DNA from 4 places in the Streptomyces sp. NPDC038135 genome. Region 2 is predicted to be linked to each of the others. Evidence: riboswitches for the same ligand, from Rfam matches in the RefSeq annotation. Region 2 holds a riboswitch; each other region holds the start of a gene.

Region 1 (7,352 bases), on a different contig from region 2:
TCGGCGCGGCTCTCCTCGTCGGCCCGCTCGGCGTCGGCGCGCTGCGCCTCCTCGCCGGCCGCGGTCACCAGCTTCACCCAGCCCGCGGGCCGCAGTACGTAGGCCGCGGCCGCCACATCGAGCGGATCCGCGGCCGGGGGCGGCGAGCCGGAGTCGAGGGCGCCGGAGAGTTCCGGCTGCGCCTCTCTGAACTTCTCCCCGATCCGCTGCCGGAACAGCGTGTCGGTCTCCACCGCGGCCGCCATCGCGTTACCGGCGAACTTGGCCCGGCGATTGGGGGCGAACCGGGCGTACTGCCGCAACTGGGCGGGCAGTTCCGTCACGGTCAGCAGTCCGAAGCCGTCCGAGACGATCTGCACGACCCGCCGGCGCACGCCGTCGGGCAGCGGACGGTCAAGCACCTCAGCGGTGCCGTCGCCCGGCCCCCCGCCTGCGGTCTCCACCATCCGTCACACCCCAATACCTCTACGGGGCCCGCTCCGCTCAGGAGCCGGCGCCCGGCCTGTCCACGAGTTCCACCTGGTCCACCGCGTTGCACCAGCGGCAGCGGACCGACTCGATGGTCTCACTGACCACCTCGCGCTCCTCCACCGTCGGCTCGCCCGCGAGGTCGAGGTGAACGTACTCGACGACCTTCGACGAGCGGGTCACGTCGAAGCGGGTGAGGTTGCCGCAGAGGGCGCAGCGCCACCGTGTCGTGGCGGTCGGCAGGGGAACCGTCATCGTGACTGTTCGCTTCCTTCTCGGGACGTCCGCGCCGCTCCCCGACGCGTGTGGCTCGTAACCCTACGGCCTGCCGGTCGATCGCCGCCCGTCCGTCCACGGCGGCGAGGCGATCTGTCGACCTGTGTCCCGTTACGTCATGCTCTGTAGTCATGATCCGCACCTGGGGCACGGCGGCCCGGGATGCGTTCCGGGCGGTCCGGGGCGTCTCCGCGCCGATGACGTACGTCCTCCTCGTCCTGTGCGCCGTGATCTTCGTGCTGGGCCCGGCCTCCGGCCTCACCCCGGCGTACGGCTCGGGCGGCGCGCTGTTCGCGGCGCAGCGGGCGTACTTCCGGCACTGGGGCGTGGTCCCGGCCGAGCTGTTCGAGCCCTCGCTCCGGGCGGCCCTGACCCCGGTCACCGCGCTGTTCGTGCACGGCAGCTGGGTGCATCTGCTCGGGAACATGCTCTTCCTCTTCGTCTTCGGGCTGATGACCGAGGAACGGATGGGCCGGGTCGAGTTCACCCTCTTCTACGTGGGCTGCGGTTACCTGGCCCTGCTGGGCTACGCGGCCGCCAACTCCGCCTCCGGACAGTCGCTGGTGGGCGCCTCGGGGGCGATCTCGGCGGTTCTCGGAGCGTTCCTCTACCTGTTCCCACGTGCCCGTGTGACCAGTCTCCTCCCCTTCCTGTTCTTCCTCCCCCTGCGCTTCCCGGCCTGGGTCGTGCTGCCCTTCTGGGCGGCCCTGCAGTGGCTCGCGGCGGGCCGTGCCGGCCAGGGTCCCGGGGTGGCCTACCTGGCCCACCTGATCGGCTTCGGCCTCGGCTTCGGCTACGCGTGGGTGCGCTACGGGCCGACTACTAGAGTGAGGACCGCACCGGCCCCGGCCCCCGAGGGAGAGAACCAACCGTGATCACCGCGATTGTCCTGATCAAGACCAGCGTGGACCGGATCCCCGAGATCGCGGAGCAGATCGCTTCGCTGGACTCGGTGAGCGAGGTTTTCTCCGTCACGGGCACCTACGACCTGATCGCCATGGTGCGGGTGCGGCGGCACGACGACCTGGCCGACGTCATCCCCGGGCGGATCAGCAAGATCCCCGGCGTGGAGGGCACCGACACGCACGTCGCGTTCCGCACCTACTCCCAGCACGACCTGGAGGCGGCGTTCGCGATCGGCCTCGACTCGTGAACGCCGCCTGACGTCGCGCCTGCGGCTCAGACCTGGTCGCGCACCGGCACGCAGCGGCCGTCCTCGGTGCGGTAGCGCCAGCGCGCGCCGTCGCGGACCAGCTCCCGCACCGCGTCGACGAAGCGCTCGACGTGCTCGTCGGGCGTGCCCGCCCCGAAGCTGACCCGGACCGCGTTCAGGGACCTCTCGCCGGGCGCGGCCTCGGGCGCCCCGCACTCTCCCGGCGCCCCGGGGTCGCCGCCCAGCAGGGTGCGCACCAGCGGGTGGGCGCAGAACAGGCCGTCGCGGACGCCGATGCCGTACTCGGCGGAGAGCGCGGCGGCGAAGTGGGAGCTGTTCCAGCCCTCGACCACGAAGGAGATCACGCCGACCCGCGGGGCGTCGTCGCCGAACAGCGACAGCACCCTGACCTCCGGGACCTCGGCGAGACCCGCCCGGACCCGGGCGATCAGGTGCTGCTCGCGGGCCACCAGGGCCTCCCAGCCGGCCTCGGTGAGGGCCTTGCAGGCGGAGGCGATGGAGTAGGCGCCGATGACGTTCGGGGAGCCGGCCTCGTGGCGGGCGGCGCTCTCGTGCCACTCCGCGTCCACTCCCCCGTCCTCGCGCCGCGTGACCCTGCGGCTGGCGCCGCCGCCCGCGAGGTACGGCTCGGCCGCGGCCAGCCAGTCGGCGCGGCCGGCCAGCACGCCGGAGCCGAAGGGCGCGTACAGCTTGTGCCCGGAGAAGGCCACCCAGTCGACGTCCAGGTCCCGGACGGACACCGGGTGGTGCGGGGCGAGCTGGGCGGCGTCCAGGACGATCCGGGCCCCGTGCGCGTGGGCCGCGGCGGCCAGCTCGCGCACCGGCCACAGCTCGCCGGTGACGTTGGAGGCGCCGGTGACGCACACCAGGGCCGGGCCGTACGGGTCGCGGTCGGCGAGGGCCCGCTCCAGCGTCTCCACGGCCTGCCGCGGGGTGCGCGGCGCGTCGAGGACGGTCACCCGCGCGTCCCGCCACGGCAGCAGGGCGGCGTGGTGCTCGGTCTCGAAGACGAAGACCTCGCAGCCGGCCGGCAGCGCCCGGGCGAGGAGGTTCAGGGAGTCCGTGGTCGAGCGGGTGAAGACCACCTGGTCCTGGGCGCGGCAGTCGAGGAATCCGGCGACCGTCCGGCGGGCGTTCTCGAACAGGTCGGTGGAGAGCTGGGAGAGGTAGCCGGCGCCGCGGTGGACGCTGCCGTAGTACGGCGCGTAGGCGGCGACGTCGTCCCAGACGCGCTGCAGGGCGGGGGCGCTGGCGGCGTAGTCGAGCGCGGCGTAGGCGACCTCGCCGCCCGTGACGAGCGGGACGGAGACGTCGCGGCCCAGAACGGGCAGCTCGCCACAAATGGTCTGGACGGCGGCAGCGGTGGAGACGGACATGGTGAACTCCCGTGAGGCAGGCTGGAATCACCGTGCGAGCGGTACGGCTCGAGCACGGCGGAAGGTGAAAAGGGGTACGCGGAGGCGGGGCTCTACGCCCTATCGCATTCGCTTGCTCACAGAAGGCTCCCTCGACGACCAGGACCCCTGGTCCCGCGCTCCTTCAGGAGCCGCGCGAGGGGTCCGCGCTTGCCGTGGACCTCGCTGCCCACGACCTGGTCCTCACCCGGGGCACCCCGCCACGGACGGAGGGTTGCCGGACAGCCGGCCGGGGCCGAATGGCTGTCACTCATGACCTGGTTCAGTATCCTGCCACACGATCTTCTATGCGCAAGGCGCGGTCCGGCATCCGGACCGCGCCTCGCGCCGCACCGGGGCGGGTCAGGCGTTGCTGGCCGCCACCCACCGCTCCAGCGTCCGCTTCGCCGCACCGCTGTCGATGGACTCCGCCGCCCTCGCCATGCCGGCCCGGAGCTGCTCGGTGAGCGGCTCGCCGGACGGCCGCAGGGCGACCAGCGCCGCAGCCGAGTTCAGCAGCACCGCGTCCCGGACGGGACCGTGCTCGCCGTCCAGCACGCGCCGGGCCACCTCCGCGTTGTACGAGGCGTCGGCGCCGCGCAGCGCCTCCACGGGGACCAGCTCGATGCCGGCGTCCCGGGGGTCGAAGCGCTCCTCGGCGACCTCGCCGTCCCGGACCACCCACACCCGGGACGTCGAGGTGGTGGTCAGCTCGTCCAGCCCGTCGTCGCCCCGGAAGACCAGGGCGGAGTTGCCGCGCTCGGCCAGCACCCCGGCCACGATCGGCGCCATGCGCGGATCGGCCACGCCGACCGCCTGGGCGCGCACCTTGGCCGGGTTGGTCAGCGGGCCGAGCACGTTGAAGGTGGTGCGGATGCCCAACTGGCCGCGCGCCGCCGCCACATGGCGCAGCGACGGGTGGAACTTCACCGCGAAGCAGATGGTGATGCCGGCCTCTTCGGCGACCTCGGCGACCCGCCGCGGGGTCAGGGACAGGTTGATGCCGAGCTTCTCCAGCACGTCGGAGGAGCCGGAGGCGGAGGACGCGGCGCGGTTGCCGTGCTTGACGACCTTCGTGCCGGTGCCGGCGACGACGATCGACGACATGGTGGAGATGTTCACCGTCTTCGCGCCGTCGCCGCCGGTGCCGACGATGTCGACGGCCGGCCCGGGCACCTCGATCACATTGGCGTGCTCGTACATGGTCCGCACGAGTCCGGTGATCTCCTGCACCGTCTCGCCCTTGGCGCGCAGCGCCACCATGAACCCGGCGATCTGGGCGTCGGTCGCCTCCCCGCGCATGATGAGGTCCATGGCCCAGGCGGTGTCGTCGGCGGACAGGTCCCGGCCGTCCAGCAGGCCGTTCAGCAGGGCGGGCCAGGAACGGCCCGCCGCGGTGTCGCCTCCAGCGGGGGTCACAGCGCTCATAGCCGCTCCTGGGTGTCGTCGCACAACGGTGTGCTCCCACCCTATCCAGCCCCGGACACGGCGAAGGGCCCCGTCCGCAAGCCGGACGGGGCCCTTCGACTGTGGCGTGGCGACGCTCGGGGATCAGTGGTGGCCGTGGCCGCTGGTGATCTCCCGGTACTCCTCGACGGTTGCCTTCGGGATCTGGTTGTCCTCGCCGTAGTAGGCGTTGCTGAGCTTGGCGCGCAGCTTCTCGGACCCCTTCACCTTGCGCTCGACACCGTTCTCGTCCACCGTCGGGCCGATCTCGGCCGGCTCGTACTGGTGGTGGGCGGTGAGGGTGTGGAGCTGCTCCTGGCTGAGCGGCTCGTGGATCTCGATGAACTCACCGTGCGGCAGGCGCTTGATGATGCCCGTCTCACGGCCGTGCAGCACCTTCTCGCGGTCCCGGCGCTGCAGGCCGAGGCAGATCCGCTTGGTGACGATGAAGGCGATGACCGGTCCGGCGAAGAAGGAGATCCGGACGAACCACGTGACCGCGTTCAGCGACAGGCTGAAGTGGGTCGCGAAGAGGTCGTTGCCACCGCCGACCAGGCCGACCATGTAGACCGTGATCCAGGCGACGCCGAACGCGGTGCGCGTCGGGGCGTTGCGCGGGCGGTCCAGGATGTGGTGCTCGTTCTTGTCCCCGGTGACCCAGGACTCGATGAACGGGTAGAGCGCGATCGCGGCGAGCACCAGGCCGAAGAGGACCAGCGGGATGAACACGCCCAGGACGAGCGTGTGACCCCAGAAGTTGATCTCCCAGCCCGGCATGTAGCGGACCAGACCCTCGGCGAAGCCCATGTACCAGTCGGGCTGGGCGCCGGTGGACACCTGGTCGGGCCGGTAGGGGCCCATGGCCCAGATCGGGTTGATCTGGGTGACCGCGGCGATGGCCGCGATCACGCCGAAGACCAGGAAGAAGAAGCCTCCGGCCTTGGCCATGTACACCGGCAGCAGCGGCATGCCGACGACGTTCTTGTTGCTCTTTCCGGGACCCGCGAACTGCGTGTGCTTGTGGTAGAAGACCAGGATCAGGTGGCCCACCATCAGGCCGAGCATGATGCCCGGCAGCAGCAGGATGTGGATCGAGTAGAACCGGGCCACGAAGTCGTGGCCGGGGAACTCGCCGCCGAAGAGGAAGTACGAGATGTACGTGCCGACGATCGGCATGGACAGGATCGCGCCCTCGGTGAAGCGCACACCCGTGCCGGAGAGCAGGTCGTCCGGGAGCGAGTAACCGGTGAAGCCGGTGAACATGCCCAGGACGAACAGCAGGAAGCCGAACAGCCAGTTGATCTCACGCGGCTTGCGGAAGGCGCCGGTGAAGAACACGCGCATCATGTGCACGAACATGCCCGCGAGGAAGATCAGCGCGGCCCAGTGGTGGATCTGCCGGATGAGCAGACCACCGCGCACGTCGAAGGAGATGTGCAGGGTCGAGTTGAACGCCTCGGACATCAGCTGGCCCTGCAGCGGGACGTAGCTGCCGTGGTACTCCACCTCGTTCATCGACGGGTGGAAGAACAGCGTCAGGTACACACCCGTGAGGATGATGATGATGAAGCTGTACATGCACACTTCGCCCAACATGAACGACCAGTGGTCGGGGAAGATCTTGCGCATGTTGGCCTTGGCGAGGGAGTAGATCCCCAGCCGGCCGTCGGCCCAGTCCGCGACGCGCTCGCCTGCCGGCGCCTTGCCGCGTCGCTCGTTGTTTCCGTTGGTGCTCATCCGCGCTCCCAGAATGCAGGACCGACGGGCTCCTCGAAGTCGCCGAGCGCCTGGAGGTAACCCTCGTCGTTCACGCCGATGCGGAGCTGCGGCAGGGCGTGACCGGCGGGGCCGAAGATCACTCGGGCACCGTCGGAGAGGTCGAAGGTGGACTGGTGGCACGGGCACAGGACGTGATGCGTCTGCTGCTCGTACAGCGAGATCGGGCAACCGACGTGGGTGCAGATCTTCGAGAAGGCGACGATGCCCTCGTGCGACCAGTCGAGCTCGCGCTTGTCCTTGATGTTGCCCGGCTGCAGCCGGATGATCATCAGGGCGGCCTTGGCGATCTCGTTCTGGAAGTCCTCGTCGGTCTCCTCCAGGCCCTCGGGCCTGGCGAAGGTGAGCGAACCGACGGCGACGTCCTCGGGACGCAGCGGCTGGTTCGTGTTCATGTTGACGAGGAGCTTGCCCTTGGCCCACAGGGTGTGCCGCAGCGAGGTGCCGGGCAGCGGACCGAGGTCGCGCAGCAGGACGACGCCGGAGAGCGGCACCAGGGTGAGCGCGCCGAGCATCGTGTTGCGGATCAGCTTGCGACGGCCGAGCGCCGACTCCTTGGCGCCCTCGCGGAAGTCCGCGTGGACCTTGGCGCGGACCTCCGGGGAGGCCGCGATCGGGTGCCGCTCGTCGGCGACCTCCACGTCGGACATCAGGGTGCGGGCCCAGTGGACCGCGCCCGCGCCGATGCAGAACAGCGCCACGGCCAGGGTCAGGCCGAGCGCGAAGTTCAGCGCGCTGATGTGCCCGATCGGGAAGATGTAGACCGAGGTGTCGGGCGTGATCGTCACGTACGAGGCGATGAAGCCGACGGTGGCCAG
Region 2 (7,352 bases):
GTCAGACCTCACCCCCCATTGGCCGGGGGCGTGCGCCGGAACGCGTCGACCGCCGCTGAATGTATCTGCCCAACTGCCGTCTGCAACAGGTCAATCGGACGAGAAATATGGACGCGAACGGTCCGGAATGTAGCGTGAATTCGCCCGAATTCAGGGCAAGTCGGGCCCCATAAAATGCGCAAAAGCCGCAGAAAGCACCCGCACTTTGGCTGTTTCTTGTCGGGTGCACCGCGGTGAATCCAAGGCTCCTGACCCACGGTCCGGGAGCGGGTTCCCCAACTCTACCGCGCTCAATCACTCAGAATGGCCCCCTCCGCTTCTCTCGCGGAGGAGGCCATTCAATGAACAACGGGTAACCGGCGTTACCGAAGGTAATGATCGGTCATTCTGTCAGCCGCCGGCGACGGCCGGAATGATGGAGACGCCGGCGCCGTCCGGGGTCGCGGTCTCCAGCCCCTGCTCGAAGCGGACGTCGTCGTCGTTGACGTACACGTTGACGAAACGGCGCAGCTTGCCCTGGTCGTCCAGCACCCGCGCGGCGATCCCGGTGTGGTTCTTCTCCAGGTTCTCGATGACCTCGGCGAGGTTCGCGCCCTCGGCGGGGACCTCGGCCTGCCCGCCGGTGTAGGTGCGCAGGATGGTGGGGATGCGAACGGTCACGCTCATGCGAGGCCAGCCTCTCGGAAGGAGTCCAGGTTCGGGCGGATGGTGGCGGTGAGGCCGGTGCCGGCCACCGCGTCGAGGGTCTTGAGGCCGTCGCCGGTGTTGAGGACGACCGTGGTCTTCGCCGGGTCCAGCACGCCCTCCTTGAGCAGCTTGCGGGTGACGCCGACGGTCACGCCGCCCGCCGTCTCCGCGAAGATGCCCTCGGTCCGGGCCAGCAGCTTGATCGCGTCCACGACCTCCTCGTCCGTCACGTCCTCGACCGCGCCGCCGGTGCGGCGGGCGATGTCCAGGACGTACGGCCCGTCGGCCGGGTTGCCGATGGCGAGGGACTTGGCGATGGTGTTCGGCTTCTGCGGCCGTACGACGTCGTGGCCCGCCTTGTACGCGGTCGACACCGGCGAGCAGCCCTCGGCCTGGGCGCCGAAGATCTTGTACGGCCGGTCCTCGACCAGACCCAGCTTGATCAGCTCCTGCAGGCCCTTGTCGATCTTCGTGAGCTGGGAGCCGGAGGCGATCGGGACCACGATCTGGTCCGGCAGCCGCCAGCCGAGCTGCTCGCAGATCTCGTACGCCAGCGTCTTGGAGCCCTCGGCGTAGTACGGCCGCAGGTTGACGTTGACGAAGCCCCAGCCCTCGCCGGCCGGGTCGCCGATCAGCTCGGAGCAGAACCGGTTCACGTCGTCGTAGTTGCCCTCGATGCCGACGAGTTCACCGCCGTAGACCGCGGCCATGACGACCTTGCCCTGCTCCAGGTCGTGCGGGATGAACACGCAGGAGCGGAAGCCGGCCCGGGCGGCGGCGGCGCCGACGGCGCCGGCGAGGTTCCCGGTGGAGGAGCACGACAGGGTGGTGAAGCCGAAGGCGCGCGCGGCCTCCAGGGCCTGGGCGACGACGCGGTCCTTGAAGGAGTGCGTCGGGTTGCCGGAGTCGTCCTTCACGTACAGCCCGCCGGTGACGCCCAGCTCGGCGGCCAGGTTGTCGGCCTTGACGAGCTTGGTCCAGCCGGGGTTGATGTTCGGCTTGTCGGCCACGTCGGCGGGGACGGGCAGCAGGGGCGCGTAGCGCCAGATGTTCGCGGGGCCCGCCTCGATGCGCCGGCGCAGTTCCTCGGTGTCGTAGGCCGAGAAGTCGTAGGCGATCTCCAGCGGGCCGAAACACTCCTCGCACGCGAAGACCGGTCCGAGGGGTACCCGGTGGCCGCATTCGCGACAGCTCAGGGCAGCGGCGGGGCCGAGATCGACGGCGGGATTGCTGGTGCTTGCAACTGTCTGCACAGCCATGGAGGCGAGGCCCTTTCTCCTCATCTTCCTCACGACGCATCTCGCCGCGAGACGGATTTGGCACCTTCCCTGGCCGGGAGCCTCGCGCGAAACGAGTGCGGCTCAGGGGGGTTGCCGGGGCTTCATCGGGCCGTGTCCCTCTGCCCCTCTGGATGAGCGGTATTCGGTTGTGAACGCCGGGCGACCCCCGACATGCGATGGTCATCGGCGTTGTTCAAGACTGTAACCGACGGCCGGGACAGTTGAGATAGTCGTCCGAACCGCGAGATGCATCACCCCCCTCAACAGGCGTGATCACGACAGTGAGGAGCCGCAGACCGTGCTGGAAGAAGTCGAGCGCTGGCTGGCCACCCGCTCCTGGTCCGTGGCCGACCGCCCGCTGCACGGAGTCCTGGCCGCCAAACAGCGCTCCGGCCAGTCCGTCTCCGTCGTCCTGCCCGCGCTGAACGAGGAGGAGACGGTCGGCGACATCGTCGCCGTCATCCGCCGCGACCTCGTGCGGCAGGCTCCGCTGGTCGACGAGATAGTCGTGGTCGACTCCGGGTCCACCGACCGCACCGCCGAGGTCGCCGATGCGGCCGGCGCCCGGGTGGTGCACCGCGACAGCGTCCTGCCGCGCATACCGGCCGTCCCCGGCAAGGGCGAGGTGCTGTGGCGCTCGCTGCTGGCGACGAGCGGGGACATCGTCTGCTTCGTCGACGCCGACCTGCGGGAGTTCTCCTCCGACTTCGTCCTCGGCATCGTCGGCCCGCTGCTCACCGACCCGGACGTCGACCTGGTCAAGGCGATGTACGACCGTCCGCTGGGCGGCGCCGCCGGACAGGGCGGCCGGGTCACCGAGCTGATGGCCCGCCCCCTGCTGAACATGCACTGGCCGCAGCTCGCCGGCTTCGTGCAGCCGCTGGGCGGGGAGTACGCGGCCCGCCGCTCGCTGCTGGAGCAGCTCCCGTTCCCGGTGGGCTACGGCGTGGAGCTCGGCATGCTGGTGGACGCCCTGCACCTGGTGGGCCTGGACGCGCTGGCCCAGGTGGACGTGGGGGTGCGCAGGCACCGGCACCAGGACGGGCAGGCGCTCGGCCGGATGGCCGCGGCGATCTACCGCACCGCGCAGCTCCGGCTGGCCCGCGGCCACCTCGTACGGCCCGCGCTCACCCAGTTCGAGCGCGGCGAGGACGGGTTCGAGCCGCGCACCTACCCGGTGGACACCGAGGAGCGGCCGCCGATGGTGGAGATCGCGGAGTACGCGCACCGCAGGGTGGCCTGAGCGGCGCGGTGAACGCGGAAGAACGGCCGTATACAGCCGCCTTCCGGGGCGGAGCGCACGTTTGAGCGTTTCCGGGCCGGGCTAGGTTGAGAATCATGGCTTCCACGCAGGGTGCTGAGGTACTGGTCGCGTCCAACCGCGGCCCGGTTTCGTACGAGGCGCTCGAGGACGGTTCGCTGCGCGCCAGACGGGGCGGCGGCGGACTGGTCTCGGGTCTTTCGGCCATCGGGCCGGACGCCAACGCGGTGTGGGTCTGCGCCGCGCTCGGCGACGGCGACCGGGAGGCGGCACGGCGGGCGGGCGGCGGCCTGCTGCCGTCCGAGGACACCGGCGGGCAGCACGTGCGGATGCTGGACATCGACGCGGCCGTGCACCACGACGCCTACAACGGCATCGCCAACTCGGTGCTCTGGTTCGTCCACCACATGCTGTACCAGACCCCGCTGGAGCCGGTCCTCGACGCGGAGTTCCGCCGCCAGTGGGCCTCGTACCAGGCGTACAACCGGGCGTTCGCCGAGGCGCTGGCGCAGGAGGCGGCCGAGGGTGCCGCGGTGCTCATCCAGGACTACCACCTGGCCCTCGCCCCCCGGATGCTCCGGCAGCTCCGTCCGGACCTGCGCATCGGCCACTTCTCGCACACCCCGTGGGCCCCGCCGGACTACTTCCGGCTGCTGCCCGACGACATCGCCGCCGAGCTGCTGACCGGCATCCTCGGCGCGGACCGGGCCGCGTTCCTGACCGAGCGCTGGGCGGACGCGTTCAAGGACTGCTGCCACGCGGTGCTCGGCCCCGGCATCCCGTCCGGGACCCGGATCGGGGTGCACGGGCTCGGCGCGGACGCCGACTTCCTGCGCGAGCGGGCGCACCGGCCGGACGTGGACGAGCGGATGGCGGCCCTGCGCGAGGAGATCGGCGAGGGGCGCCGCACCATCGTCCGGGTGGACCGCACCGAGCTGTCCAAGAACATCGTGCGCGGACTGCTGGCGTACCGGCAGCTGCTGGACGCCCGTCCGGAGTGGCGCGAGCGGGTCGTGCACATCGCGTTCGCCTACCCCTCGCGCCAGGACCTCGCGGTCTACCGCGACTACACGGCCGAGGTGCGGCGGGTCGCGGACGAGATCAACTCCGACTACGGGACGCCCGGCTGGACGCCGGTGGTGCTGCACGTCAAGGACGACTTCGCCCGCTCGCTGGCCGCGTACCGGCTCGCGGACGTGGCCCTGGTGAACCCGATCCGGGACGGCATGAACCTGGTCGCCAAGGAGGTGCCCGTCGTCTCCGACGAGGGGTGCGCGCTGGTGCTGTCGCGGGAGGCGGGCGCGTACGAGGAGCTGGGCGACGACGCGATCGTGGTCAACCCGTACGACGTCGTCGGGACGGCGGACGCGCTGCACGCCGCACTGAGCCTGCCCCAGGGCGAGCGGGCCGAGCGCTCCAAGCGGCTGGCCGCCGCGGCCACCGCGCTGCCGCCGGCGCAGTGGTTCCTGGACCAGCTCGGCGCGCTGACCGGCTGAGGGCCGGCGGACCGGCGGGCCGGGTCAGCCGAGCCGCTCCGCCAGCGCGCGCAGCAGCGCGACGACGCCCTCCGGGCCGTCGACCACCAGGTCCGCCCGTTCGGCGAGTTCGGTGACCTCGGCGCTGCCGCTGCAGACCAGCAGGCCGGGGACGCCCTCGGCGCGGAGCTCCTCGACGGCCGCGAAGGCGGGCAGGTCGCCGAGGTCGTCGCCCGCGTAGAGGACGGATCCGGCGGCGGTGCGGCGGACGTGGTCGAGGAGGGCGACGCCCTTGTCCATGCCGGGCGGCCGCAGTTCCAGGACCAGCCGGCCCGGTTCGACGATCAGGCCGTGCCGGGCGGCGAGCTCGGCGAGGGGTGCGCGCAGGGCCTCGAAGGCGGCCTGGGGGTCGTCGGCGCGGCGGGTGTGCACGGCGACGGCCCGGCCCTTGTCCTCGGTCCAGGTGCCGTGCCCGGCGCCGGAGCGCTCCAGCAGCCCGGGCAGTTCGGCGCGGACCGCGGCCACACCGGGGTGCGGCGGGGGCGCGGTGACCTCGCCGGTCGCGGCGTCCCAGCGTTCGGCGCCGTAGTGGCCGAGGACGGTGAGGTGTTCCAGGCCGGGCACGTCCGCGAAGCCGCCGTAGCGCACCGCGACCTCGGCGGGCCGGCCGGTGACCACGGCGACGGAGGCCACCTCGGGGGCGAGCGCGGCGAGCGCCGGGACGGCTTCGGGGTGGGCGCGGGCCTGCTCGGGGTCGGCGACGATCGGTGCGAGGGTGCCGTCGAAGTCGAGCCCGATCACCGCCGCGCGGGGCTTGGCCAGCAGCGTGTGCAGCCCGTCGCGGCCCGCCTGGGTCGCCGGGGTCGGCAGGAGGTCCATACAGGGACAGTATCCGGCGCGGGCCCGGGTCACTCCTGGAGTGTTTCCCCCGCACGCGCCGCGGCTTCAGCGCTCCGCGCGGCGGGCCTCCCGCACCCGGCGCAGGCGGTTGACCGTGACCGGGTCCGCGGCGAGCGCCCGGGCGTCGTCCAGGAGGGCGTTGAGGAGCTGGTAGTAGCGCACCGGGGCGAGGCCCAGCTCCTCGCGGATGGCCCGTTCCTTCGCGCCGGGGCCGGCGAAGCCCCGGCGCTCCAGCGCGAGGATGGCCTGTTCGCGGCTGCCCAGTTCCTCCATGGGGCAACCGTAGCGCCGGGCGCCGACAGCCGGTCTCAGTTCACGTCGGCGCTGTCCGCCGCCGACGCCGTGGACTGCAGCCGGGCCAGCACGTCGGTGGGGTTGCCGCCGGGAGCGACCGCCTGGCCGATGTTCTTCTTCACGGCCGCGCTGACCGAGGCCCACGAGGTCTTGCCGACAGGGTAGAGCTGGGAGACCGGGAGCTGGTCGAGGAAGGGGCGCAGGGCCTTGTCGCCGGGCGCTTCCGAGTCGGCCATGGCGCTGGACGCCGAGTCGGTGACCGGCAGCAGCCCGTACTCGCGGGAGAAGGCGAGGACGTTCTTCTTCTCGTAGACGAAGTCGAGGAACGCGCCGATCTCGCGGGCGTGCCCGTTCTGCCTGAAGCCCATCATCCAGTCGGCGACGCCCATGGAGGCCTTGGCCCGGCCGGTGCGGCCCGGCATCGGCACGGTGCCGAACTTCACGCCCTTCTTCTCGGCCTGCTGGATCAGCGTGGGGTGGCCGTTGAGCATGCCGACCTGGCCGTCGGCGAAGGCGGCGAAGGCGTCCGCGCGGTTGAGCCTGCCGGGGGCGACCGGGCCGGTCAGGCCCTTGCCGACCAGGTCGTCCTTGAGCCAGTTGAAGGTCTCCACGTTCTTCGCGGAGTCGATGCTGTAGGCGCCGATGTCGTCGGTGTAGGCGTCGCCGCCGCCCAGCAGCCACTGCATGGTCTCGGCCTGGGCCTCCTCGGGGCCGAGCGGCAGCGCGTAGGGGTACTTCACGCCCTTGGCCTTGAGCGCGCGGGCGTCGGCCGCCAGCTCGTCCCAGGTGGTGGGCGGGGTGATGCCGGCCTGGTCGAACAGGGTCTTGTTGTAGAAGAGCACCCGGGTGGAGGCCGCGAACGGGATGCCGTACTGCACGTGCTTCCACTGGCCGGCGTCGGAGAGCGCGGCGAGGAGGTCGGCCTGGGTGCGGATGGAGAGCAGGTCGGAGGCCTGGTAGAGCTTGCCCGCGGCCGCGTAGTCGGCGTAGGCGCCGATCTGGGCCAGGTCGGGGGCGTTCCCGGCGTCGACCATCTCCTTGACCTTGCGGTCGACGTCGTTCCAGGAGTAGACGCTGACCTCGACCTTCACCCCGTGCTCGGCCTCGTACTCCTTGGCCAGCGCGTCCCAGTACTTCTTGGAGCCGTTCGCCGCCGAGTCGCCGTAGTCGGCGGCGACGAGTCTGAGGGTCACGTCGGAGTCCGTGCTCCCGCAGCCGCCGAGAACCGCCGTCATGCCCAGTGCGGACACCACCGCGATCGTTCCTGCCGTACGCCGACGCACCCTCAAAGCCCCAACCCTGCTGTCTGACCGTTCAATATGTGGACACATAAGGTCTACACCACGTGAGTGGACTAGACCTCTTGTGGGTCAGGGGGCCACACTGTCCCCCGTGAGACATGTCATCGCCCTGGACGTGGGCGGTACCGGGATGAAGGCCGCCCTCGTCGGAGAC
Region 3 (7,352 bases), on a different contig from region 2:
CGGCGACCTGGTCGCCGATGCGCTTGACGGGGTTGAGGGAGACCGTCGGATCCTGGGGGACCAGTCCGATACGTGCCCCGCGTACGGTGCGCAGTTCCGCCTCCGACAGGGTGGCCAGGTCGTGTCGGCCGAAGCGGACGGTGCCCGCGTCGATGCTGCCGTTCGCCGACAGGAGCCGGGTGATCGCGTGCGCGGTCGTGCTTTTGCCGGAGCCGGACTCGCCGACCACCGCGGTCACCTGTCCCGGCCACACGTCGAGGTCGACGCCGCGGACGGCCTGGACTGTGCCGCCCCGGGTGCGGTACGACACCGACAGGTCGCGTATCTCCAGCAGTGGTGTGGTCACGTCCTCACCTTTCTCACGCTCGTCGGTCATCGCTGCCGGGACCATTCGCCGTCCAGCGCCCGGGCGATGCGGTTGGTGGCCAGTACGGTCGCGGCGATCACCAGCCCGGGCAGTGCGGTCAGCCACCAGGCGTTGGCGAGGTAGTTGCGGCCGTCGGAGATCAAGGTTCCCCATTCCGGAGCCGGCGGGGGAGCGCCGTAGCCGAGGAAGCTCAGGGCCGACACGGCCAGGATGGAGGAGCCGAAGTCGAGGGTGGCCAGGACGATCACCGGGCCTGCCGCGTTGGGCAGCACATGGCGGCCCAGTGCCGAGTACCAGCGTGCTCCGCTGGCGCGTGAGGCCTCGACGAAGACGGCCTGCCGCACCCGCAGCACCTCTGAGCGCGCCACCCGCGCGAACGCGGCGACGCTGGCGATGCCGACCGCGACTGCCACCTTCACCGTGCCGTAGCCGAGAGCCGTGACCAGGGCCAGGGACATGAACAGGGCGGGGATGGACAGGAGTACGTCGACGAAGCGCATGAGCAGGTCGTCCACCCAGCGGCCCACGAAGCCGGCGACCACCCCGAGTAGCCCGCCGACCACGAACGCGACCAGCACGGCGATCAGCGTTGCCTTCAGTGACAGCTGGGCGCCGTGGACGACCCGCGAGAACACGTCGCGGCCCAACTCGTCGGTGCCGAACCAGTGACTGCCACTCGGAGCACGGAAGTTCTGCGACGGCACACCCTTCAGCGGGTCCTGGGAGGTGAACAGATCCGGCCAGAACGAGGCCAGCACCACCAGCACGAGGAGGGTCACGGACAGGAGCAGCCCCGGGCGGCGTACCACGAAGCGCAGCAACCGTCGTACGTCCACGCGGCGCCCGGGATCAGGCTTCGGCCCCGCCTCGACCGGGCGGGCCGGTCCCAGTGCTGTTTCGGCGGGGTCGTCGACAAGGCTCTGGCTCATGTGAGTACCGCCCTTCTGCCCGAGGCCACCACGATCCGCGGGTCCAGGAGTGGATAGACCAGGTCGATGACCAGGTTCGTCGTCACGAAGATCAGCGCACCGAAGACCACCACCCCCTGGACCAGCGGGATGTCCTGGGCCGTGACCGCCGCCGCGGTGACCCGGCCGAGGCCGTCGCGGGAGAACACCGTTTCGACGACGACCGAACCGGCGATCAGCTGCCCCACCAGCAAGCCGACGACCGTCAGGGCCGGCAGGGACGCGTTGCGCAGCGCATGCCGCAGATGAACCCGCCACCGCCCGGCGCCCTTGGCCCGCGCGGTCTCCACATACGCCTGGTCGAGCGAGGTGAGCAGGCTTTTGGCGAGGACCTGCGCGACCTGCGCGCCCGTCGGCACCGCCAGCGTAAGCGCCGGCAATACCAGCCCCTTGAATCCGTCGTTGCCGAACGCCGGGAACCAGCGCAGCCGGAACGAGAACAACTCGACCAGCAGGAGCCCCACCCAGAACGTCGGGACGGACACCCCCAGCGGCGGCAGCGACAGCAGCAGCTGCCGCAGCCAGCGCTGGGCGGTGTAGGTCGCCAGCACCGCCAGACCGCCGCCGAGGAGCACCGCGAGCAAAAGGGCCGCGCCGGTCAGCTGCAGCGTCTGCGGCAGCGCATCGGCCAGCGTTGAGGTCACCGGCCGACCGGTGGACACCGAGTCGCCGAAGTCCCCGCGCACCGCCCGGCCGAGGTACTCGGCGTACTGCACCAGCACCGGCTTGTCGAAGCCGTACTCGTGCCGCAGGGCGGCGAGCTGCTTCGGGTCGACCTGCCCCGAGTCCATACCAGCGCTGGCCATCGCCGTGACCGGGTCGCCCGGCAGATAGTCCAGCACCAGGAACGAGACCGTGTAGGCCGCCCACAGCACCCCGACCGCCTGGGCCAGCCGCTTGATCACATAGCGGCGCATGCGCTAGCCGATCCAGGTGTCGTGCAGTTGGATCCGGCTGGAGGCGTCGAAGTTCAGGTCGTGCACCTTCTTCGCCACGCCCAACTGGGTCTGGAGCTCAACCACCGGCACGTAGTGGGCGTTCTGCACGATCAACCGCTGCGCCTGGGTGACCAGTTGCCTGCGCTTGGCCCCATCGACGGTTGCGGCCTGGTCGGACAGGGCGGTGTCAAGGGAACTGACGGGCAGGCGGTAGAAGTTGGCCAGCTTGGTGGAGAAGGAGCTGCGCAGGATGTCGGGGTCGGCACGGGTCACGTTGCCCCACACCGCGTCGTAGTCACCCGACTGGAGGGTCGGGGCGAACTGCGTGATCTGGAGCTGCTTGAGAACCACTTCGACGCCGACGGCCTTGAGCTGCTGCTGGATCAGCTCCAGCGCGGGCTGGTTGGTGGCCGCGTTGGGGAACCACTTGATGGTCAGGCTGAGCTTCTTGCCGTCCTTGGCGCGGATGCCGTCGCTGCCGGTCTTCCAGCCGGCCCCGTCCAGCGAGGACTTGGCCGCGGCGGCGTCGAAGGTCAGGCCGGAGGCGAAGTCGGTGTAGTCGGGCGTGGTGTGCGCGAGGACGCTGGTGGCCGGGCGGGTGCCGGTCGGAAACACGGTGTCGGCGATCTGCTGCCGGTCAACGGCGTACAGGATCGCCTGGCGCACCTTGGCGTCCTTGAGCAGCGGCCGTGAGTTGTTGAGGCCGAGACCGAACACGACGCCGGGGTTGGCCCGTCGCTGGAGGGTGACCTGGCCGCCCTTGAGGGCCGCCTCGTTGGCCTTGCCGACGCTGGAGACGGCGTCGACCTGGCCGGACTGCAGGCTGCCGGCCCGCACACCCGCCTCCGGCACCACCTTGAACACCAGCTTGTCCAGGTACGCCTCGCCCTTCCTGGACCACAGCGAGGAACCCCAGGCGTATCCGGTGCGCTTGGCGAGGGTGAGGGACTGGTTCTGCACGTACTGCTTCAGCACGAAGGGCCCGGACCCGATCACCCCCTCGCTGCACTTCCGCTGCGGGGTCTTCTTCACGCTCGCCGAGGACTCGATCCCCAGCGAGTGTGTCGAAGTGGCCTGAAGAAACTGGGCGTTGGGCTGGCTGAAGGTCACCTTCACGGTGAGCGGGTCGACCACGGTGGTGCTCTTGACGCCGCTCAGATAGCCCTCGGCGAGCGTCCCCAGGGCGCCGAGCTTCGGCACCGCGTCGAAGTTGTCCTTGACCACCTGCGCGGTCAGCTTCGAGCCGTCGCTGAAGGTGACGCCCGACCTCAGATGGAACGTGAACGTCGTGGCGTCGGAGCTGACATCCCAGCTCTTCGCCAGCCACGGCACGATCTTGCCGGTCTTGGGGTCCTGGTCCGTCAGGGAGTCCACGACCTGGCGCACCGAGTAGATGGTCTCGTTGCTGGCGACCTGCTGCGGATCCACGCAGCCGGCGTCCGAACCCACCGCGAAGGTCAGGGTGCCGCCGGACTTGGGCTGCCCGGCGCCGCTGCCGGAATCGCCGCCGCCGGAGCCGCAGGCGCTCAGCAGAACACTGGTGGTCACAAGGGCGGTCAGTGCCGCCCACCGGGAGGATCTGACATGGGAAAGTGCAGTCACGGAGGGCTTCTCCAACTCGTGTCACCAGGCACGGACGCCGTACGAGGCATGGCCGTGCGTGGGCATGCGGCCCCGGCCGGCGCGACGCCGGTGCCGAGGGGGCGCTGTGCAGGCGGGGATCAGAGGGAAAAGGGAGGATCAAAGGCAGGCGGAGATCAGGCGCAGGCGGGTGCGGCGACGACAGGTGTCGTACCGCGGCCTGGGGCGGGAAGACCCGTCAGGCCTGACAGAGACAGCTGGTCGAGCGCTTGAGGTCGATGTGGCGCCGACGCGAGAGCCGGGAGAACACGGTGGCGCCGGCGAAACGGGCGCTGAGGTCACCACCGTGCCGCATATCGGTCCTCCGCCTATCCGGCCCCGGTCACGGGGCCACGCGCTTGCGGGATCGTCGGTGATCCCGCCGGGCTTTCACCTGGAGCACCCCACCGCGCGGGAGGGTTGCCGGTCAGCGAGCCAGGGCTTGACGCTGACACTCAATGCCGTTCGTGATCCTACGGAGCGGTCTTGGCGTGCGTCAATGGCGCAAAAGGACGCTCCGTCAGGGGAGTCGGGGCGTGAGTGCGTCCGGCTCAGGAGCCTCCACGCTCGCGGGGGATCTTCTGGCCGGCCTCGATCGCCACGGGCAGCCGGTTCTCGGCCGGGGGCAGCGGGCAGGTGGCCAGGTCCGTGTAGGCGCACGGCAGGTTCGCGGCGCGGTTGAAGTCCAGGACGACCGTGCCGTCGGCGGCGGGCGGATCGAGCGCCAGGGACCGGTTGGCGGCGTAGGTGGTGACCCCGGAGGTCGCGTCGGTGAACAGCACCAACAGCCGTCCCGCACCAGGGCCGGGAAATGCGGTCAGCGACAGCGGGCGCCCGTCGAGCTCGAACTCGACCCTGCCCGGAGCGTCGTACACATGCTCAAGGCCTTCGACCGCGGCGCCCACGGTGGTCGGCCGCGGTGTGTCGAAGGGGATGTAGCGGCCAGGCACGGCCCAGCGCGGATCGGGGGCGTAGGCGGGCGTGCCGGTGAAAGCCGTGCGCAGCGGCGCGTCCGGGTGCCGGGGGCGCACGATGTCGTTGCCGCCGCGCTTGGCGACCTCGATGACGGCGTCTCCCCAGACGGCGTCGACGCCGCCGCGCTCGGGCAGCACGCCGAAGCGGTGCTGGCCGCGCACCGGCGTCCCGTCGACGACCAGCTCCTCTCCCTCGTCGAGGTCCACGACGACGCCTTCGGGGCCGGTGTGCCACGAGCCGGGCGCGTCCGGGAAGCGCTGGGGCCGGTCGTCGAGCCAGTGCAGGCCGGTGACCGCCAGAAATCCGTGCGGGGCGGCGAGCCGGGCATCCTGGCTGCGGTACCACTCCAGCCAGGTCTCGGTGAAGGCGTGGAGGTCCGTGGTGGTGGCCTCGGTGGTCATATGGGGAATCTCCTTTGTGCCGGGGGTGCCTTCGGGCAGGGGATGCAAGGGGTTGTCGGGCCGACGGGTGTACTCAGCCGGCCAGTTCGCCGAGGAGTCGCCAGGTGCGTCGGCGGTCGGCTGCTCCCGCGATCTCGGTGACCGAGAACACGACCTCGGTGGCGCCCGCGTCGTGACGGCGCACCTCGGCCTCGAACGTCTTCTCGTCGCGCCGGGCCGGAGGTTCAGCCCGCCTGCCGCTGGCGCGGTGCGGACCGGTGGGTGAGGGGTGCGCGCAGGCCGAGGTTCTCGCGCAGGGTGTTGCCGGTGTATTCGGTGCGGTAGATCCCGCGTTCCTGCAGTTCCGGGACGAGCAGGTCGACGATGTCGTCGAGGCCGTCGGGGATGAGGTACGGCGTGACGTTGAATCCGTCGACCGCGCCGTGCCGTACATAGTGGGCGAACTTGTCGGCGAGGCCGGACGGAGTGCCGACGTGCCCGCGCTGCGGGCCCAGCGCGATGACGGTCTCGCGCAGCGACCAGCCGTGCGCCTCCGCCTTCGCCCGCCACTCCGCGACGACGGCACGCGGGTCGGCGACGCGCCGAGCACCGAAGGAGCCGTCGTTCTCGGTGACGACCGGGTCCTCCTTGGGCAAGGGGCCGTCGGCGTCGTGGTCCGACAGGTCGATGCCCCACAGCAGCCCGGCGATCCCCAAGGCCGTTGCATGGGTGACCTGTTGGAGCCGGACCCAGCGCTTCTTCTCCTGAGCCTCCTCCTCCGTGGCGCCGATGATGATCTCGGTGCCGGGCAGGATCCGCAGATCGTCTTCGGGCCGCCCGACCGCGCGCAGCCGGCGCCGGATGTCGTCGGCGAAGGCCAGTGCGTCGTCGAAGTCGGTGCCGTGCGCGGAGAAGATGACGTCGGCGTTGCGGGCGGCGAAGTCGCGCCCCTCACCGGAGTCACCGGCCTGGAAGATCACCGGATGACCCTGGGCGCTGCGCGGCAGGGTCGGAGCGAGGTCGAGGTCGAACTGCGTTCCCTTGTGCCGCACTTGGCGTACGGCGCCGGGCGCCGCCCAGGCGGGCGCGCCGATGGAGTCGGCGACTGCCCCGTCCTCCCAGCCGTCCCAGAGGGCGCGGGCCAGGGTGAGGAACTCCTCGGCGCGCCGGTAGCGGTCGGCGTGGTCGAGGTAGCCGCCGCGGCGGAAGTTCGCGCCGGTCCAGGCGTTGTCCGTGGTCACCACGTTCCAGCCGGCGCGGCCCTCGGAGAGCAGGTCCAGACCGGACAGGCGGCGGGCCAGATCGGCGGGTTCGTTGAAGGTGGAGTTGGACGTGGAGACCAGGCCGATGCGGCGGGTGACCGCGGCCAGCGCGGCGAGCTGGGTGATGGCGTCCGGCCGTCCGGCCACGTCGAGGTCGTGGATCCTGCCGTCGACCTCACGCAGCCGCAGCCCCTCACCGAGAAAGAAGGCGTCGAACAGGCCGCGTTCGGCGGTCTGGGCGACCCGGCGGAAGGAGGCTGGGTCGATCTGGGAGCCGCTGTCGGGGGCGGACCAGATGGTCCAGTGGTTGACGCCCTGGAAGAACACCCCGAAGTGGAGCTGGGCTTCGGGCCGGGGGACGTCGAGGGGGTCGGTGCGGGTCATCGGGCGTCCTCCGGGGCGGCCGCGGCGGCGGTGGCGAAGCGGTTGGCGGGGCGCTGCAGACCCAGGGTCGAGCGCAGGGACGTGCCGGGCACCGGACGGGCGACAAGACGCCGCTCGGACAGGTCCGGCAGGACGAGGCGGGAGAGGACGGACAGGTCCTCGTCCAGCACCAGCGGATGCAGCCGTACGCCGTCGACGTGACGGCCCAATTCACTAAGCAAGGCAATGAGTTGGTTGGCGGGGCCGATGTGCCGCAGCCTTCCCCGGTCGGTCCATTCCGCGTGTCGTTCGAGATCTGCGACGCGTTCGGCGGCTGTGGCCTCAGGTGTGTCCAGTGCCACTTCGACCTCCGCGAAGACGCGGGGCGTACCGGCGGCTGCGGCGGCCGTGGCGACCGACGCGAGGTCGCGCCCTGTGACGAGCGCGACGTCGAGCTGTGCGTCGGGAACCCGGTCCGG
Region 4 (7,352 bases), on a different contig from region 2:
GCGTACCGGCTGAAGATCGCATCGGCGCTGGAGGCGGCGAACTCGCGCCCCTCGTCGGAGTCGCCGGCCTGGAAGATCACCGGGCGGCCCTGTGGCGAGCGCGGGACGTTGAACTGACCGTGGATGTCGAAGTGCCGGCCGGTGTGGACGAAGGAGCCGGCCTTCGCGTCGCTCAGGAAGACGCCGGTCGCCTGGTCTGCGATGATCTCGTCGCCGTGCCAGGAGTCGAGGAGTTCGTTCGCGGTGGCCAGGAACTCCTTGGCGCGGGAGTAGCGCTCTTCCTGCGGAAGGAAGCCGCCGCGGCGGAAGTTCTCGCCGGTGAAGGCGTCCCAGGAGGTGACCACGTTCCACGCGGAGCGGCCTCCGGAGAGATGGTCGAGGCTGGCGAACTGGCGCGCCACCTCATAGGGCTCGTTGAAGGTCGAGTTGATGGTGCCGGTCAGGCCGAGGTGCTCGGTGACGGCGGCGAGCGCGGCGAGGACGGTGAACGTGTCGGGGCGGCCGACGACGTCGAGGTCGTAGATCTTCCCGCCCTGTTCGCGCAGCCTGAGCCCCTCGGCGAGGAAGAGGAAGTCGAATTTGGCGCGCTCGGCGGTCTGCGCGAAGTGCACGAACGAGCTGAACTCGATATGGCTGCCGGCCCGCGGGTCGCTCCACACGGTGGTGTTGTTGACACCCGGGAAGTGCGCGGCCAGATGGATCTGCTTCAGCGGCTTGCTGGTCATGTCGGTGTGGTCCTTCCGGCTCAGGCGGTGGCCGCGGCGGCGTAACGGTTGGCGGGGCGGGACAGACGCAGCAGGCCGCGGAGCGTGTCGGCTTCGTAGGCGGTACGGAAGGCGCCTCGGCGCTGGAGTTCGGGGACCAGTCGGCGGGTGATGGCCGGCAGGTCGTGTCCGGCGACGGCTGGACGAAGCCTGAAGCCACTCAGCCCCGCCTCGCTGAACTCGAGCAAGAGGTCGGCCAGTTGAGAGGGTGTGCCGGCGAAGATCCGGGCGTCGCTGATGTTCGGCTCCCCCGCGAGCGCGTCGAGGCGTGCGCGCCGGTCCTCCGCGGCGGCCTGATCGTCGTCCAGGAAGACCACCAGATCGGCGAAGATGTGCAGCAGTTCATCGGCGCGCCCGGCTGCCTCCTGTTCGGCGCGGATCTCGGCGACGATCGCGCCGGCCTGCTCGGCGTCGTGCGGGGTGACGTAGCCGACGTCGGCTTGGCGGGCGACGAGCCGGTAGGGGACCGTCTGGTGGGCGAGGGCGGTGACCAGCGGCTGGCCCTGCGGCGGGCGGGGTGTGATGGAGGGGCCCTTGACGCTGAAGTACTTGCCCTCGAAGCCTATGTAGTGCAGTTTGTCGCGGTCGATGAAACGGCCGGTGGCGACGTCCCGGATCTCTGCGTCGTCCTCCCAGCTGTCCCAGAGCCGGCGCACGACCTCGACGTGGTCGGCGGCCTCGTCGAAGAGGTCGGTCAGCCGCTCCTGCCCGCCCGGGGTCTGCAGTTCCCGCAGGCTGAGCGACGGCAAGGTGCGGCGGCCGAAGTGGTCGGCTTCATGCGGACGGGCGGAGATCTGCACTCGCAGGCCGGCGCGGCCGGTGCTCACGTAGTCGAGAGTGGCGATCGCCTTGGAGATGTGGAACGGCTCGGTGTGGGTGGCGATCACGGTCGGCACCAGCCCGATGTGCCGGGTCAGGGGCGCGATCCGGGAGGCGATCAGGACGGCGTCCAGCCGTCCGCGGACCTGGTCGGTGCGGCCGTCCAACTCGCCGTAGTGCGAGGACTGCAGGCCGAGCCCGTCCTCGAAGGTGACGAAGTCGAGAAGCCCACGCTCGGCTTCGGCGGCCAGGTCGGCCCAGTACCCGGCGGTGAACAGGTCCCGGGGGCGTGCGACGGGTTCGCGCCAGGATGCGGGGTGCCAGCCGGTGCCGTCGAGGGCGACGGCGAGGTGCAGCGAAGAAGGGGACACGAATGGATGCCTTCCTGGAGATCTGTACGAGAACGCCGACCCGCGTGAATGGGGCGAACGGTGGCTGGCGGCGGGCAGCGAGACGGAGTCCGCCGGCCGAAGTCCGAAGAGGGTCAGGGGTGACAGAGGGCGCTGGCCACGCGCTGAAGGTCGATGTGGGGCCGGGAGTGCAGGCGGACGGTACGGAGTACACGTGTCATGTGGCGCACTCCGTCCGAACTGCCGCCATCCGCCATGACAACAGCATGGTCATGCCTCGTCTGCCACAGCGATGGCTCCGGTGTTCCGCACGAGCGAGAAGACCGTACGGCAGCGCAGGGTGAAGCCGAGCGACTCGTACAGCCGGATGGCGTCGGTGTTGGTGGCGCTGGCGTGCAGGAAGGGTTGCTCTCCACGTTCCTTGATGCCGGCGGCGACGGCGCGGACCAGGCGCGTGGCCAGGCCCCGGCCGCGGTGGTCGGGGTCGGTGCACACGGCGCTGATCTCGGTCCAGCCGGGTGGGCGCAGCCGTTCGCCGGCCATCGCGATCAGTCGGCCGCGGTGGCGGATTCCCAGATAGGTGCCCAGCTCGACGGTGCGCGGCAGGTAGGGGCCCGGTTGGGTGCGGGCGACCAGATCGAGGATATCGGGTACGTCGGCGGGGCCGAGCAGTACTGCGTCAGGGTCGGGCTCCGCCCGTAGCCCAGTGTCCACGAGCTGCACGCCAGGGCCTGTCTGAACGAGCTCCCAGCCGGTCGGCGGTTCGCTCACGCCGCGGATCGCGGCGCTGCCGCCGGGGCCGACGAGCGTGGCGAGGTCGGCCCAGGCGCGCGGGTCGTCCTCGTCGGTGACGGCGTGGAAGGGGGCCACGTCCAGCGGATAGCGGGCGGCTCGGCCGACGCGTTCGGCGAAGTGGGCGTGCGGGCCGGTGAGGGCGGCCCAGGCGGGGTTGTCGAGGACATGGGATGAGGTGGCTTCGAGACTGATGACGGACATCGCGTGACGTCTCCGGTGCTGGGGGCGGGGCGGGGATCCCGCCGCGAGATGACGGCAGGATCCCCGGCCGAGGGTGGGTCAGGAGTTGTCCAGCGGAAGTCCGGGCGGGTTGACTTCGGACTTGGCGACGGCCTCGTTGGAGAGGTTGTAGGCCTTGAGCCACTCGGTGTACTGGCCGTTCTTTATCAAGTAGTTGATGGCGTCGGCGAGCGGCTTGGCCAGGCCGCTGTCCTTCTTCGCGGTGGCCGCGATCAGGCCCTGCAGGCTCGCGCCGGCGCCGGAGTAGGTGCCCGCGGTGCGGGTGGCGTTCGGCGTGCCCGCGACCTGACGGTTGTGGTAGGCGAAACCGGGGTTGGGGCCGAAGGAGGCGTCGACCTTTCCGCTGTTCAGCGCCAGGTAGGTGCTGGTGCTGTCCTGGAAGTATTTGACGTTGAGCTTCTTGCCCTCCTTGGCGAGCTTCGCCTTCCACTCCAGGAGGATTCTCTCCTGGTTGGTGCCGGAGGCGACTGCGATCGTCTTGCCGGCGAGGTGCTCGTAGTCGCCGTCGAAGTTCCAGGTGTTCTTCTTTGCGACGAGGAAGGCGAGGTTGTCCTGCCGGTAGGCGGCGAACTCGTACTTTCTCTTGCGCTCCTCGGTGTCGGTGACGTTGGAGAAGGCCACGTCGACCTTGCCGCTGTCGATGCCGACGAAGAGGTTCTCCCATGTGGAGTTCTTCACCTCGGGCTTGAGACCGAGGACCGCCGCGACCAGGCGGCCGAGGTCGGGTTCGGAGCCGGTGAGGGTCTTCTGGTCGTCGCCGACGTAGGCCAGCGGCGGGAAGCCGGCCGGCAGGGCGCCGATGCCGATCTCCAGCTTGCCGCTTTTCTTGATGGCGGCGGGCAGTTCGGCGCTGATGGACTTGACCTCGGAGACCTTGATGGTGGTCTGCTTGGCTGCGCCGTTGGAAACCTGGCCGACCACGACCTCGCCGGACTTGGCGTCGCTGGTGGTGGAGGTGGCCGCGTCGCTGTTGCCACCGCAGGCGGCGAGCCCGGTGGCCAGGGAGGCGACAGCGGTCGCCGCAGTGATGGCGCGTGTCAGGCTGCGTCGGGGGAAGTGGGTAGACATGGCCGTTCCTTGTCGTTCAGGGGCGGTGATGAGGTGGTGGTGCTGGCGGGGTGAGGGTTGGGGCGGGCGGTCAGAGGACCTTGCTGAGAAAGTCCCTGGTCCGCTCGAGCCGGGGATTGTCGAGGACGTCGGAGGGCGGGCCCTGCTCGATGATCCTGCCGCTGTCGATGAAGACGACCTGGTCCGCGATCTCGCGGGCGAATCCGATCTCGTGGGTGACGATGACGAGGGTGGTGCCACTGTGCGCCAGGTCCCGGATGACGCCGAGGACTTCGCCGACGAGCTCGGGGTCCAGGGCAGAGGTGGGCTCGTCGAAGAGGATGACGCCGGGGCGCAGGGCGAGGGCGCGGGCGATGGCCACGCGCTGCTGCTGGCCGCCGGAGAGCTGGCGTGGATAGGCGCCGGTCTTGTCGGCGAGGCCGACCCGGCTCAGGAGCTCACGGGCGAGTTCCCGGGCCTCGGGCTTGCCGAGCCGGCCGGTGGCGACGGGGGCGGCAGCCACGTTGTCCAGGACCGTCAGGTGCGGGAAGAGGTTGAAGTTCTGGAAGACGAACCCGATCCTCCCGCGCTGGGTGAGGATGGCCCGCTCGCTCAGCTCCTTCAGCCGGTCGCCCTGGCGCTTCACGCCGATCAGCTCGCCGTTGATGCTGACGTAGCCGATCTCGGGCTTCTCCAAGTGATTGATGACCCGCAGCAGGGTGGACTTGCCGGAGCCGGAGGGGCCGAGGATCACGGTGACCTCGCCGGGGCGGACGGTCAGATCGATCCCGTTCAGCACCCGATGGGCGCCGTACCACTTGTGCACATCGTGCACCTCGACGGTGGCGGCCTCGACCTCCGCCAGGGCTTCGAGCGTCTCGGCGGTCATACGGTGGCCTCCCGGCGGATGCGGGCCCGCAGGTCGGTGAGACCGGTGCGGAGCTTCTGCAGCGGCGTCGGCGGCTGGACGCGGGTGGCACCGCGGGCGAAGTACCGCTCGACGTAGAACTGGACGACGGAGACGACGCTGGTCAGGATCAGGTACCAGACGGTCACTACCAGCAGCAGCGGCACGATGTCGCCGGGGTAGGTGGAGCCCATGGTCTGCGCGGAGCCGAACAGGTCGAGCAGGGAGACGTAGAAGACCAGCGAGGTCCCCTTGATGAGGCCGATGAGCTGGTTGACGTAGTTCGGGGTGATCGAGCGCAGGGCCTGCGGGAAGACGATTCTCCGGAACTGGTAGGCCTTGGGCAGGCCGAGCGCCGCGGCCGCCTCGTGATGGCCCTGATCGACGGAAAGGATGCCGCCGCGCACCACCTCGGCCGCGTAGGCGGCCTCGTTGAGGCTGAGGCCGATGACGGCGACGACCATGTCGGTGGCGAGTTTCGACTCGTCGAAGGTGAAAAGGGCCGGCCCGAAGGGAATGCCGACGCTCAACGTCTTGTACAGGGCACTGAAGTTGTAGAGGAAGATCAGCACCACGATGAGCGGTATGGAGCGGAACGCCCAGACGTAGGTCCAGCTGAGGGCGCGCAGCACCGGGCTCTTCGACAGCCGGGCCAGAGCGAGCAGGATGCCGCCGATCAGTCCCAACACGGCGCTGTAGGCGGTCGCTTCGAGGGTGATCAGGAGCCCGTCGAGGATGTTCGGTCGCAGGAACCAGTAGCCGAAGCGGTTCCACTGGTAGAAGGGGTTGGAGATCAGTCCGTGCAAGACCTGGGCGACGAGGACCAGGGCGACCGCGGTGACGATCCAGCGTCCTGGCCGCCGTAGCGGTAGAACTCGTTGGGCCGTGAGGGCTTTCGACGGTTCGTTGGCGGTATGCGCCTCGGGGAGGGTGATGGTGGCGCCAGGGGGTTCGCTCATGGTGGGCTCCGGCTGGGTGGTAACGCCCCGGGAGCGCGGCGGCATGCGGGGACGCACACGACGGCGAGGTACCGGGGGGCGGAGGGACGACGGCACACCGCGCGGGCGGTGTCGGTCAGGGGGTGCGGGGGCTGCGGGGAGGTGTCAGCCCCGGCAGCGGGCACAGCCCGGTGCGGTACACAATGCGCTGTTCACGCGGAGCAGATCGACGGTGCGATCGGCCACCAGCAGATTGCGGTACGCCCGTACGCAGCCCTGTGGGCGGCGGATCGCCGTCCTGGGAGCTGCGTGCATGGCGTCACCGTCACTCTTCCGGCCCTTCGGGCCTCGCGCTTACCGAAACGTTTTCGGTCCGGTCGTCACCTGGGGCACCCCACCGCGGCGCGAGGGTTGCCGGTCAGCTAGCCAGGGCTTGTTGCTGACGCTCATGACCGTTCTGGGCCGTAGTTAAGACAACTGCCCGAACGAATGTCAATGCTGGTCCACCAGATGGACCGGCTAACGGGCTGCGTGTGCCGCCCAGTCAAGGATCGGGACGGCTGCTCCGGCGGCCTCCAGGCCATGACAGCGGGCGTGGTGCCGGCGTGCGATGCCGTCGAGGTTCAGGTGGGTACCGAAGGCCGGGTGGGCGGTCAGGCGGCGGGCGTAAGCCCACAGCGCCGGTTGGCCGGCGATGCGCTGCACCGCGGCGGCGTCCAAATGGTTGCGGTGCACGGTGTCGAGTTGGACCAGAGCGACCCACAACTCCACGTCCGCGACGGTGACTTCGTCGCGAATCACGTAGGTACGCCCGGCAAGCCAGCGCTCCAGCACGCCCAGCGTCTCCAGCAGCGTCCCGAGCGCCGCGTCGCGCTCCGCCCGCTCCGCGCCGGCCGAACCGGCGCGCTGGGCGGCCTCCTCGATGCCCTGCGCGCACATCCGCTCGACGGCCTCGATCTCGGACTCCGCGCCGCAGGGGTAGGGCGAGGGGCGCTCGCTGCCGAATCTCCGGGCGAGGTCGCGCATGATGTCCGGGGCGTGGGTGCTGACGATCCGTCCGGACCAGTCGTCACTGAGCACAGGAGCGACGGCCGGACCGGTGTACCGGTGTGCGCTCGCGTCGTAGAGCGGCCGCAGAGCCGAGTGACCGCCCTCGGGGCAGTCGGGCACGGCGGGCAGGAAAGTCGTGGGGCATACGGTGTCCAGGCTGAGCAGGCTGTGGACGACGGCGAGGCGGAGCCCATCGGGACACGCGGTCGACAGATGGAGCCGGTAGCGGCCGGGAACGGCGTAGTGGCCGCTGCGTGCGTCCCGGCCGATCCGGCCCCGGAAGGCGGGCGCGGATCGGCCGGACGGGTGGGCGGCCAGCGGTGTGACGGTCATGACTCTCCCCGAGAGCGGGCGCGGGACGTACGCGCGGCGGAAGCGACGTCGGACGAGGGAGCAGGGCTCACCTGCGCACACCGGACAGGGCGAACGATGAGGGGACGCC

Evidence for each region. Region 2 has a riboswitch for S-adenosylmethionine ahead of thrC (threonine synthase). Riboswitches for the same ligand answer to the same signal wherever they lie in the genome.
Region 1: another riboswitch for S-adenosylmethionine. It lies ahead of ACZ7JA_RS34255 (aminotransferase class V-fold PLP-dependent enzyme); the one in region 2 lies ahead of thrC (threonine synthase).
Region 3: another riboswitch for S-adenosylmethionine. It lies ahead of ACZ7JA_RS27890 (putative leader peptide); the one in region 2 lies ahead of thrC (threonine synthase).
Region 4: another riboswitch for S-adenosylmethionine. It lies ahead of ACZ7JA_RS12545 (amino acid ABC transporter permease); the one in region 2 lies ahead of thrC (threonine synthase).

What each region holds. Positions count from the first base shown of each region.
Region 1 is NZ_JBVJXS010000014.1:226,930-234,281, forward strand. Features, by position in the region: gene ACZ7JA_RS34235 (NYN domain-containing protein) at 1-446, opposite strand, end outside; gene ACZ7JA_RS34240 (hypothetical protein) at 484-723, opposite strand; gene ACZ7JA_RS34245 (rhomboid family intramembrane serine protease) at 876-1,619, shown strand; gene ACZ7JA_RS34250 (Lrp/AsnC family transcriptional regulator) at 1,616-1,897, shown strand; gene ACZ7JA_RS34255 (aminotransferase class V-fold PLP-dependent enzyme) at 1,924-3,294, opposite strand; SAM riboswitch class IV at 3,475-3,591, opposite strand; gene trpD (anthranilate phosphoribosyltransferase) at 3,676-4,740, opposite strand; gene qcrB (cytochrome bc1 complex cytochrome b subunit) at 4,864-6,495, opposite strand; gene qcrA (cytochrome bc1 complex Rieske iron-sulfur subunit) at 6,492-7,352, opposite strand, start outside.
Region 2 is NZ_JBVJXS010000007.1:365,023-372,374, forward strand. Features, by position in the region: gene ACZ7JA_RS22000 (MoaD/ThiS family protein) at 391-666, opposite strand; gene thrC (threonine synthase) at 663-1,946, opposite strand; SAM riboswitch class I at 1,964-2,105, opposite strand; gene ACZ7JA_RS22010 (glucosyl-3-phosphoglycerate synthase) at 2,266-3,210, shown strand; gene ACZ7JA_RS22015 (alpha,alpha-trehalose-phosphate synthase (UDP-forming)) at 3,306-4,724, shown strand; gene otsB (trehalose-phosphatase) at 4,749-5,582, opposite strand; gene ACZ7JA_RS22025 (DUF3263 domain-containing protein) at 5,649-5,876, opposite strand; gene ACZ7JA_RS22030 (extracellular solute-binding protein) at 5,912-7,228, opposite strand; gene ACZ7JA_RS22035 (ROK family protein) at 7,290-7,352, shown strand, end outside.
Region 3 is NZ_JBVJXS010000010.1:135,163-142,514, forward strand. Features, by position in the region: gene ACZ7JA_RS27870 (dipeptide ABC transporter ATP-binding protein) at 1-391, opposite strand, end outside; gene ACZ7JA_RS27875 (ABC transporter permease) at 373-1,296, opposite strand; gene ACZ7JA_RS27880 (ABC transporter permease) at 1,293-2,252, opposite strand; gene ACZ7JA_RS27885 (ABC transporter substrate-binding protein) at 2,256-3,821, opposite strand; gene ACZ7JA_RS27890 (putative leader peptide) at 4,093-4,209, opposite strand; SAM riboswitch class IV at 4,244-4,356, opposite strand; gene ACZ7JA_RS27895 (DUF1684 domain-containing protein) at 4,445-5,269, opposite strand; partial or broken gene ACZ7JA_RS27900 (LLM class F420-dependent oxidoreductase) at 5,343-5,477, opposite strand; gene ACZ7JA_RS27905 (NtaA/DmoA family FMN-dependent monooxygenase) at 5,494-6,894, opposite strand; gene ACZ7JA_RS27910 (LLM class flavin-dependent oxidoreductase) at 6,891-7,352, opposite strand, start outside.
Region 4 is NZ_JBVJXS010000004.1:208,123-215,474, forward strand. Features, by position in the region: gene ACZ7JA_RS12515 (NtaA/DmoA family FMN-dependent monooxygenase) at 1-725, opposite strand, end outside; gene ACZ7JA_RS12520 (LLM class flavin-dependent oxidoreductase) at 746-1,954, opposite strand; gene ACZ7JA_RS12525 (putative leader peptide) at 2,068-2,190, opposite strand; gene ACZ7JA_RS12530 (GNAT family N-acetyltransferase) at 2,204-2,929, opposite strand; gene ACZ7JA_RS12535 (transporter substrate-binding domain-containing protein) at 3,008-4,036, opposite strand; gene ACZ7JA_RS12540 (amino acid ABC transporter ATP-binding protein) at 4,107-4,904, opposite strand; gene ACZ7JA_RS12545 (amino acid ABC transporter permease) at 4,901-5,881, opposite strand; SAM riboswitch class IV at 6,206-6,314, opposite strand; gene ACZ7JA_RS12550 (glutathione S-transferase C-terminal domain-containing protein) at 6,380-7,243, opposite strand.